DNA from 2 places in the Stenotrophomonas genospecies 5 genome. Region 1 is predicted to be linked to the other one. Evidence: riboswitches for the same ligand, from Rfam matches in the RefSeq annotation. Region 1 holds a riboswitch; the other holds the start of a gene.
What was found. Region 1 has a riboswitch for thiamine pyrophosphate ahead of thiC (phosphomethylpyrimidine synthase ThiC). Riboswitches for the same ligand answer to the same signal wherever they lie in the genome.
Positions count from the first base shown of each region.

Region 2: it holds a riboswitch for thiamine pyrophosphate, as region 1 does, so the genes downstream of both, ACX9OW_RS16040 (TonB-dependent receptor) here and thiC (phosphomethylpyrimidine synthase ThiC) in region 1, are expected to answer to the same signal.

Region 1 covers NZ_JBTMUW010000001.1:2,548,995-2,554,564, forward strand. Annotated here, with positions in the region: gene ACX9OW_RS11740 (ion channel) at 1-154, opposite strand, end outside; gene thiC (phosphomethylpyrimidine synthase ThiC) at 252-2,096, opposite strand; TPP riboswitch at 2,179-2,279, opposite strand; gene ACX9OW_RS11750 (BCCT family transporter) at 2,524-4,101, shown strand; gene ggt (gamma-glutamyltransferase) at 4,428-5,570, opposite strand, start outside.
Region 2 covers NZ_JBTMUW010000002.1:183,658-189,227, forward strand. Annotated here, with positions in the region: gene ACX9OW_RS16020 (ATP-binding protein) at 1-375, opposite strand, end outside; gene ACX9OW_RS16025 (response regulator) at 451-1,089, shown strand; gene ACX9OW_RS16030 (glycine zipper 2TM domain-containing protein) at 1,346-1,648, shown strand; gene ACX9OW_RS16035 (phosphotransferase enzyme family protein) at 1,772-2,896, shown strand; TPP riboswitch at 2,940-3,034, shown strand; gene ACX9OW_RS16040 (TonB-dependent receptor) at 3,105-5,294, shown strand; gene pnuC (nicotinamide riboside transporter PnuC) at 5,303-5,570, shown strand, end outside.

The DNA.
Region 1 (5,570 bases):
CCGCCATTCCAAACATGCCCAATGCGGCGCGGCCGGCGGCCGTGTCGTCCAGCGCGGGATACAGCATCACCGCCAGCAGCTGCGCGCCCAGCAGCCACGCGGACGGATGGCGGCGGGCGATGGCCAGCCAGCGGGTGGTCACGGCAACAGGCATGGCGTCCCTTCCCCGGAAAGATGGGCGGAGGATAACGGGATGCGCGTGAGGCGCGCGATGCAGCGCCGCCGGGGCACGCCCGGCGACGCCAGTCCGATCAGCCCTGCTGGTAGACCTCCGCGCCCGCAGCGCGGAACTGCTCGGACTTCTCCTTCATTCCGGCCTCGGCGTACTCACGCACGTCCTGGGTGATCTTCATCGAGCAGAAGTGCGGCCCGCACATCGAGCAGAAGTGCGCCAGCTTGTGCGCGTCCTTGGGCAGCGTCTCGTCATGGAATTCCTTTGCCTTCTCCGGGTCCAGCCCGAGGTGGAACTGGTCTTCCCAACGGAACTCGAAGCGCGCCTTGCTCAATGCGTTGTCGCGGACCTGCGCGCCCGGATGCCCCTTGGCCAGGTCGGCCGCATGTGCGGCGATGCGATAGGCCATGATGCCGTCGCGCACATCCTGGCGGTTGGGAAGGCCAAGGTGTTCCTTCGGCGTCACGTAGCAGAGCATCGCGGTACCGAACCAACCGATCATCGCTGCGCCGATGGCACTGGTGATGTGGTCATAGCCGGGCGCGATGTCCGTGGTCAGCGGCCCCAGCGTATAGAACGGAGCCTCACCACATTCGCGCAGCTGCTTGTCCATGTTTTCCTTGATCAGCTGCATCGGCACGTGCCCGGGACCTTCGATCATCGTCTGCACGTCATGCTTCCATGCGATCTTCGTCAGCTCGCCCAGCGTTTCCAGCTCGCCGAACTGCGCCGCGTCGTTGGCGTCTGCGATGCAGCCCGGGCGCAGCCCATCGCCCAGCGAGAAGGTCACGTCGTAGGCCTTCATGATTTCGCAGATGTCCTCGAAGTGCGTGTAGAGGAAATTCTCCTTGTGATGGGCCAGGCACCACTTGGCCATGATCGAGCCGCCGCGACTGACGATGCCGGTCACCCGCTTGGCGGTCAGCGGCACGTAGCGCAGCAGCACGCCGGCATGGATGGTGAAGTAGTCCACGCCCTGTTCGGCCTGTTCGATCAACGTGTCGCGGAAGATCTCCCAGGTCAGTGCCTCGGCACGGCCATCGACCTTCTCCAGGGCCTGATAGATCGGCACCGTGCCGATCGCCACCGGCGAGTTGCGGATGATCCACTCGCGGGTCTCGTGGATGTGCTTGCCGGTGGACAGGTCCATCACCGTATCGCCCCCCCAGCGGATCGCCCACACCAGCTTCTCCACTTCCTCGGCAATGCCGGATGACACCGCGCTGTTGCCGATGTTGGCGTTGATCTTGGTCAGGAAGTTGCGGCCGATGATCATCGGCTCGCTTTCCGGGTGGTTGATGTTGTTGGGCAGCACCGCCCGGCCACGGGCGATTTCGTCGCGGACGAACTCCGGGGTGATGATCTTCTGGATGGATGCGCCAAAGGCTTCGCCCGGATGCTGCTGCAGCAGGCCTGCATCGCGGATCGCGTCCAGCCGCTGGTTCTCGCGGATGGCGACGAATTCCATCTCCGGCGTGATGATGCCGCGGCGCGCATAGTGCATCTGGGTGACATTGCCACCCGCACGGGCGCGGCGCGGCAGGCTGCGGGCCGGGAAGCGCACCGCATCGAGCTTCGGGTCGTGCTCGCGATCGCGGCCGAAGGAAGAGCTCAGGCCATCAAGCTGTTCGGTGTCACCCCGCGCTTCGACCCAGGCACGGCGCAGGGCCGGCAAGCCCGCGGACAGGTCGATGCGCACGTCAGGATCGGTGTAGGGGCCGGAGGTGTCATACACCGTGACCGGCGCGTTCTCTTCGCCGCCGAACAGGGTCGGCGTGCGGCTCAGTGTGATCTCGCGCATCGGCACGCGCAGGTCCGGGCGCGAGCCGGTGACATGGATCTTGCGCGAGCCGGGAATCGGCCGGGTCACGGATTCGGAGAGTTGCTGGGCCTGTTGCTGCAGGGCGGAGAGCTGTGCGTTCATCGGGCATCGTCCAGGAGGGTCAGGGACGAAGCGGCGGCGCACTGCCCCCGCACGCGGACGGCCCTTGGGCCGCGTCCGGGTTCGGTTGCATTGCAAAGCTTCCCTACGCCGGTATGAGCCGGATCAGGTTCCAAGGGACTGTCTCAACCGTGGCCGATGGCCGCGGTACCCCCGCTTCTTGCCGGCATTAGACCATAGAAGTCCTGCAACAGGGCGAGCCTACGGGGCGGCTGCGCGTCACGCGACATTGATGAATTAACGCAACCATGACGTCGCGTTCAGTAACGTGCACGCGCATCGTGTCGCTGCGACCGATGACGCATCGCCGCCATCGCGGCCCCTGCCCGGCTAGCGCTCGAGTGCCGCCGGCCCCTCGCTGCAAGCATTTGCTCGCTCCCTCAATCCCTTTGATCGGAGAAGCTCCTTCATGGTGTTTCGTGTTTCCATCGCACTGGTCCTGTTGCTGGTGCTGCTTGCCGGCGTAGCACCCGGTCCCTTCAACGCCGTGGTGCAGAGCATCCTCGGCGAACTCATCCGCGGCATCGGCTGGCTGTACCTGCTGGTGGTGTTCCTGGCGCTGGTGTTCCTGATGTACCTGGCGTTCGGCCGCTTCGGCAACCTGCGCATCGGTGGCGAAGACGCCGAACCCGAATTCTCGCGGGCCAGCTGGATGTCGATGCTGTTCGCCGCCGGCATGGGCATCGGCCTGGTGTTCTGGGGGGCGGCCGAGCCGATCTCCCACTTCAGCAAGCCGCCGGAAGGACTGGCACCGGAAAGCATGGACGCCGCACGTGCAGCGATGCGCTATGCGTTCTTCCACTGGGGCCTGCATCCGTGGGCGATCTACGCGCTGATCGGTCTGGCAATGGCGTGGTTCCAGTTCAACCGCAACGGCCGCGGGCTGGTCAGCGACATGCTGCAGCCGATCATCGGTCATCATCATCGGGGCTGGATCGGACGGATTGTCAACATTGCCGCGGTGGTGGCCACGGCAATCGGTGTGGCCACCACGTTGGGCTTCGGCACCATCCAGATCGCAGCCGGCATGCAGCGCGTGTTCGGCGTGCATGCCGGTGTGCCGCTGCAGCTGACCATCATCGCCGTCGCCTTCGTGCTGTACATGGCCTCCACCCTCAGCGGCGTGGAGCGCGGCGTGAAATGGCTGTCGAACTTCAACCTGGCACTGGCCGCCCTGCTGCTGGCACTGGTCCTGGTGCTCGGGCCGACCGGCGCGATCTTCAACACCTTCACCACGACGCTGGGGTCCTACCTGAACCAGCTGGTGACGATGAGCCTGCGCATGTCACCGTTCTCCTCCAGTACGTGGGTCGCCGACTGGACGATCTTCTACTGGGCCTGGTGGATTTCCTGGGCACCGTTCGTGGGTTCGTTCATCGCGCGCATCTCGCGTGGCCGCAGCGTGCGCGAGTTCGTGGTGGGCGTGGTACTGGCGCCGACGCTGCTGGGCTTCTTCTGGTTCTCGGTGTTCGGTGGCACCGCGATCTGGTCGCAGATCTTCGGCCATGCAGACCTGGTACAGGCGCTGGGCAATGGCTATGAGACCGTACTGTTCACCCTGTTCGACAGCATGCCGCTGCCATTGCTGCTGTCGTGCATCGCGCTGGTTCTGCTGATGATCTTCTTCGTGACCTCGGCTGACTCGGCGGTGCTGGTGCTGGCCAGCATGTCCACCGACGAGGCAGGCGACCCGCCCGCCAAGCGCAAGCTGGCCTGGGGTGTGGGCATCGCACTGATCGCAGGTGCGTTGCTGCTGGCCGGCGGCCTCGACGCACTGCAGGGCATGATCACGATCTCGGCACTGCCATTCGCGCTGCTGATGGTGCTGGTGATGGTCTCGCTGTACCGGGTACTGGACCAGGAGTACACGCGGGAGCGGCGGCAGGCACAGCGCCAGCGGCACATGATCGATGCGTGGATCGCGCGCGAAATGGCGGCACAGGAAGAAACCCAGGCCGAAGCAGCGCGCGCGCAGGATTCGGATTGAGGGTGTTCGGCAGCCTGCGCCGGAAAAACACGAAGGGGTCGGATCCGTTTCCTCTGGAAAACGGATCGGACCCCAACCCACAGCGCGCGGCTGTTGCTGTTGCTGTTGCTTTTGATCTTCTTCTTTCTCTTCCGTGGCTGACGCGCACGGAAATTGTCGGGGGGCGTGCGGGTGGGAAGGACGGGGGTGTCCGCGGCATGGATGCCGCGGCCAAGCCTACAAGGACGTATTCACGGCGTCCCCCGGCATTCCCATCCGCACGCCCCAATCCATGATCGGCTCTGGCGATCAGCCGCGAGGGGGCTCAGCCCGGTGGCCGGGAGGCCTCAATACCCCGCCGCCTGCCCATCCTTTCGACTCTCCGACGCGCCGTAGTACACGCCCGTGTCCGGATCCCGCATGATCGCCTGATACCCGCCGTACGGACCGTCGGCGAACACGATGCGATGCCCCTTGCGCATCAGCGCGCGCACCGTTTCGTACGGGAAGCCCGTCTCCAGGTTCACCTCCCCCCCATCGGTCATCGCCGTGACCTGACCGGTCGGCTCCGTGGAACCTTCATGCTGGATACGCGGCGCATCTCCGGCCTCCTGCAGGTTCATGCCGAAGTCCACCAGGTTCATCACGATCTGCGCGTGGCCCTGCGGCTGCATCGCACCGCCCATCACGCCGAAACTGGCGTAGGGCTTTCCATCCTTGGTGATGAACGCCGGAATGATGGTCTGGAACGGGCGCTTGCCCGGTGCGTAGCCGTTCGGATGGTTCTTCTGCAGCACGAACATCTCGCCGCGGTCCTGCAGGATGAAGCCGAGCCCCGGGGGCGCCATGCCGCTGCCCATCCCGCGGTAGTTCGACTGGATCAGCGACACCATCATGCCGTCAGCATCGGCCACGGTCATGTAGATCGTATCGCCCTCCTCCAGCTGCTTCGGCGTGCCCGGCTGCACTTCCTTCAACGCCTTGTCCATGGAAATCAGTGCACGCCGCTGCGCGGCATACTCCTTGGAAATCAGCTTCTGGACCGGTGCGGGCTGGAAGGCCATGTCGGCGTAGAAGCGCGCACGATCGGCGAAGGCCAGCTTCTTGGCCTCCACGAACAGATGCACGTGCTCGGGCGAGCCGAATGGAATCTTCGAGAAGTCGTAGCCTTCAAGTACGTTGAGAATCTGCAGCGCGGCGATGCCCTGGCTGTTCGGCGGCAACTCCCATACGTCGTAACCGCGATAGTTGCTGCTGACCGGCTCGACCCACTCGCCGTGGTGGTCGGCCATGTCCTGGTAGCTCAGGTAGCCACCATTGGCCTTGAAGTAATCGCCGATGGTGTGGGCGATCTCGCCCTTGTAGAAGGCATCCCGGCCGCCGTCGGCCACCTTCTGCAACGTATCGGCCAGGTTCGGGTTCTTCCACATCTCGCCCTTGCGCGGGGCATGCCCGTTGACCGTGAACTGTTCCTTGAAGCCGGGATACTG
Region 2 (5,570 bases), on a different contig from region 1:
CGAGGTGTAGACCATGCAACGGGTTCGGTCGGCACTCAGGCCGATGTTCATGACCACATCGATCTCGCCCCGGCATGCCGCGTCCAGCACGGATGTCCAGTCCGGATAGCGGCGTGCCTCGACTTTCACGCCCAAACGACGAGCCAAAAGCGACAAGTAGTCCGGTCCCAGGCCGACCTGCTGGCCTTCGTGGATCGACTCGAAAGGGGGCCAACCGCTGTCATACTGCCCGACGACGATGCGAGGGTGCGCGGTCAGGTATTCGCGTTGCAGGGGACTCAACGGCAATGGGCCGGGCGCGAGTTGCGCCCAAGCGACGGCAGGACCCAACATGGCCAGCAGCAGGACCCGCCCGCGAACAGCCCAGCTACGCATCGGCGTTGATCTCCTAGAATCCTGCCAGGAGCCGCGATGGTCGCGGCCCGGCGTGCCCGGTGGTCATACTAGAGCATGAGCTTGCGCATCATCATCGCAGACGACCACCCCGTGGTCCGTATCGGAACCCGCGCCGTCATCGAGTCCAGCGGCGTTGGCCAGGTCGTCGGTGAAGCCGACAGCGCCCAGGCGCTGATGGCGCTGCTGACCAGCCAGCCATGCGACCTGCTGGTCACCGACTATTCGATGCCCGGCAGTCCCCAGGCCGATGGCTTCGCCATGATCGGCATGATCCGGCGCCGCCATCCCGACCTCAAGGTGCTGATGCTCAGCGTTTCCAGCAACCTGGCGATCCTGCGCATGGTGCTCGACAGCGGCGTGCTCGGCCTGGTCGACAAGAGTTCGTCGATGGACGAGCTGCCGCAGGCGATCCAGGCGGTGAACCGCGGCCAGCTGTATATCAGCCGCAGCCTGCGCGAGCGGGTCGAGGCCGCCGGCAGCTGGCGCATGCGCGAAGGCGACGGCAAACCGCTGTCGCCGCGCGAACTGGAGGTGCTGAGGTTGCTCGGCACCGGCATGACGGTGAAGGAGATCTCGGTGCAGCTGCACAAGAGCGTCAGCACCATCAGCCGGCAGAAGGGCGATGCGATGCTGAAGCTGGGCCTGAAAGGCGATGCGGAGCTGTTCGACTATCTGCGTGACGGCAAAATCTGAATCCTGTCCATCCGGCCATTGAACTTTCAGGCAGGCTTCATGCCGCCTGACGCTAGATGAATACGCACGCCGCCCAGTGGCCCACGCAATGTTCCGGCAATCTCCGGGCGCCAGCGTGGTCACTACGGCAGCCAGGGCGCCCGCGCCCTCCCTGCCCACCGTGGCATGCCCCTACAGGAGAACCGAACATGCTCAGTACTTCCGCTCTCAGCTTCCGTGGCGTGGCGATGGCCCTGGCCCTGCTGCCGGTGTCGCCGTGGTCAGCGACGCCAGCGCCATGTCGAGGAAGGACAAGCGCACCGTCGTCGGTGCGGTGGTGGGCGGCGTCGCCGGCCACCTGATCTCCAACGGCGATCCGGCCGCCACCGTCGGCGGTGCCGTGGCCGGCGGCGCGATCGGCAACCTGACCACCCCGGACCGCCACGACCGTCGTTATGACCGCCGCTACGACCGCGGCTACGACCGGGGCTATGGCTATCGGGACCGCGGTCATGACCGCCGCTGGCGCGACAGCGACCGCCGTTACTATCACGACCGCGGTCGCCATCGCGGCTGGTAACCCTCGCCGGCACTGCCCGGCATCACCGGCAACGGGCGGGTCGATGACCCGCCCGTTTGCGTCCGGGCCGTCCATGGCGTTGAATGCGCAGCCCTGGATGACTCCTTTGCCCCCGGCCCCCGCATGACCTCCACCGCCCACCGCGTGCAGGGCCTCAACAACGATGAGGTCGCTGCCGACTGGCCCGCGATCGATGCAGCCGAGGTTGCCTGGCTGGCCCGCCGTTATCCGGTGCTGGACGCGGACAGCGCCCTGCGTTGGCACAGCCCCCGGCCGTTGTCGGCCGCCGCGCTGGTCGAGGGTACCCGCGGCCGGGTGTTCATCAAGCGCCACCACCGCAGCGTGCGCAGTGCCGCCTGCCTGCAGGAAGAACACCGCTTCATCGCCCATCTGGACGCTGCCGGCATGCCGGTGGTGAAGGTTCTGCCCACCGCCGGAGGCGACAGCGCCATCGAGCATGGGCCTTGGACCTATGAACTGCATTCACCGGGGGTGGGTGACGATCTGTACCGCGACGCCGCCTCCTGGACGCTGCTGACGGACATCGCACGGGCGCGTTCTGCCGGACGCATGCTGGCCCGGCTGCATCAGGCCGCCGCCAGCTACCACGCCCCGCAGCGCAGCACGCATGTCCTGGTGGCACGCGACGAGCTGATCCGCGCCGCCGACCCCATCGGCGCGCTGGAAGCGGGTCTTCCCGACCGCCCGGGACTGGCGCGCTACCTGGCGCGGATTCCGTGGCAGGCGCAGCTGCGCCGCGACGTCCTGCCCTGGCATGCCGGCCTGGCCGAGCGCCTGTCCGCCGAGCCGCCGCTGTGGGCGCACAACGACTGGCATGTGTCCAACCTGCTGTGGCGCGGCGACGACGTCAGCACCGTGCTGGATTTCGGCCTCGCCTCACCCACCAGCGCGCTGTTCGACCTGGCCACCGCGATCGAGCGCAATGCCGTGGCCTGGCTGGAGCTGGAGCGGGGCCATGAGGCGGTGCGCATCGACATCGCGCTGGCGCTGCTCGACGGCTACCGCGAAGTGCTGCCGTTGTCGGCCACCCGCCTGCACCTGCTGGCGGACCTGCTGCCGATGGTCCACTTCGACTTCGCACTGTCCGAAGTGGAGTACTTCGAAGGCATCACCGGCTCGACGGCGAACGCCGATGTCGCCTGGTATCCCTTCATGCTGGGCCATGCCGCGTGGTTCGCCAGCGCACCCGGCCAGGCCCTGCTGCAGGCGCTGCATGCCGCCGCCTGAAGGGCATCGGCTCGCAAATCCCTGCCATCTGTAGTGAAATAGCGGCCTGAAGCGGGGGTGCCTGGATCTGCAGGCTGAGAGAGTCCCTTGGAACCTGATCCGGTTTGCACCGGCGTAGGGAGCTTTGAGCCGCAACCACACCCCCGTTCCGGGCCGGTGCACCTGCGCGCCGTCGCTTCGTCTCCCCTGTTGTCCGAAGACGAATCGAATGAACCGCTGCCTGCGTCCCACCCTGCTCGCTCTCGCCCTCTGTGCCGCGCTGCCACTGCATGCCAGCGAGGCTGGAGCCTCCCCCGACCTGGCAGCCGACAGCGGCGAACGTTCGCCCACCGAGCTGGCAGCGGTCCGCGTGCAGGCCGGCAGGCCGGCGGCCGACAGCGCGCGGGTCAGTGCGTTCGGCAGCGGATCCTGGAAGGACACCCCGGCCTCGGTGAACGTGCTCGAACGCGACTACCTCGACCGTCGACAGGTGCGCTCGTTGTCCGAACTGGCCAGCAATGACGCCTCGCTCGGTGATGCCTACGCGCCGGTGGGCTACTACCAGAACGTCGCCATCCGCGGCTTCGCGCTCGATGCCGCCACCGGCTACCGCTTCAACGGCCTGGCCATCGCCGGCGAACAGCGGCTGGCGCTGGAGAACGTGCAGGCGGTGGAGATCCTGAAGGGTGAAGCCGGCCTCGCCGCGGGGGTGATGGCACCCGGCGGCATCATCAACTACATCGGCAAGCGCCCGGCGGAAGTGCGCACGGCTACCCTTGGCACCGATTCGGAAGGCTCGCGCTATGCCGCCGTCGATGTCGGCCACTGGATCACGCCGCGTTTCGGCATCCGCCTCAATGCCGCCTGGGAGGGCAGCGAGTCCTACGTCGAGCACGCCGACGGCCGCCGCAACTTCTATTCGCTTGCAGCGGACTGGCTGATCGGTGAGCGCGGCAAGCTGGAAGTGGACGCCAACTACCAGACCAGTTCGCAGCGCTCGGTGTCCGGTTACCAGCTGCTGGGCGCACGGGAGCTGCCTCGTGGCGTCGACCGCGAGCACCTGCTGGGCTATCAGCCGTGGCAGCGCCCGGTGGAGATCGCCAGCACCAACATCACCGCCGTACACACCTACGACTTCAACGAGCGCTGGCAGTCGCGGCTGTCGGTGGGCCACAGCCGCTCGGTGATCGACGACAATGTCGCCTTCGCCTATGGCTGCTACTACGCCGACGCATGCGCTGACGGCAGCGTGCCCGGCAACTACTTCGCCCCCAACGGCGACTACGACATCTACGACTACCGCAGTCCGGACGATACGCGCCGCAACCAGCAGGCGCGCGCCGAGCTGCGTGGCCGCTTCGACACCGGCAGCGTCGGCCACCAGCTGACGGTCGGCGCCGACACGTTCCGCCGCACGGTGGACAGGCGACCGAGCGTCAACGAGTACGTAGGCAGCAGCAACATCCACGACACGCAGGTGCCGGTGTACGAGCCCTCGCCGCTGATGCCCGGCCCGTCCGCACGGCGTCTGGACAGCCGCCAGACCGCCGTGTTCGCGCTGGACCGCATGCAGTTCGGCGATGACTGGCAGTGGCTGGCCGGTGGCCGCTTCGTCCGCCTGGACGAGCGCGCGTACGACAAGCGCGGCACGCCGCAGCGGCACAGCCGGCTGTCGCGCTTCCTGCCGCAGACCGCGCTGGTATGGAAGGCCACCGACCAGCTCAACGCGTACGCCAGTTATGTGCGCGGCATTGCGCTGGGCCAGGAGGCACCGTTCTGGACCTCCAACGCCGATGCCTTCCTGCCGGCGGTGCAGTCACGGCAGCTGGAAGCCGGCGTCAAGTACGTGCCAGCTGCCTCGCTCACCCTGGGCGCCGCGCTGTTCCGCATCTCGCAGCCCTACCAGTACGCCATGCCGGATGACAGCGATGCCGGTTACACCTTCGTCGAGCGCGGCACGCAGACCCATACCGGCCTGGAGCTGACCGCCAACGGCCAGCTGACCGATGCGCTGCAGATCGTCGCCAGCGCCAGCGTGCTGCAGGCGCGTGCACGCGATACCGGCACGCCGGGCCAGGAAGGCCATCAGCTGGTGAACGTGCCGAAGGTGCGTGCCAGTGTGCACCTGGCCTACGCACTGCCGTTCGTGCAGGGCCTGGATGTCACCGGTGGCTGGCGCTATGCCGCCGCCAATGTGGCCCGTGCCGACGGCGGCGTACGCGCGCCGGACTATTCGGTGTTCGATGCCGGCCTGCGCTTCCGCCACCGCGTGCATGAGCGCGCCGTGACCTGGAACCTGTCGGTGGACAACGTGTTCAACCGCTTCTACTGGCGCGACACCGGCAGCAGCGGCGGTGACTACTACCTGTTCCCCGGCGCACCGCGACAGGCACGCCTGTCGGTGACGTTCGCGCTGTGAGCGGCGCCGTGCTCGAGTGGACCGCCGCGCTGTGCAGCGTGCTGGGCGTATGGCTGATGGCGCGCCGGCGGCTGGCAGCGTGGCCGGTTGGCCTGCTGTCGGTGGCGCTGTACGGCCTGGTGTTCGCCGAGGCCAGGCTGTACTCCGACACGCTGCTGCAGGTCGCCTTCGCCGGCTTCCTGGTCTATGGCTGGATCAACTGGCGCCAGCACGCCGCCGATGAGGGCAGCATCCGCATCGTGCCCCTGGCACGCGGAAAACTGCTGCGTGACCTGA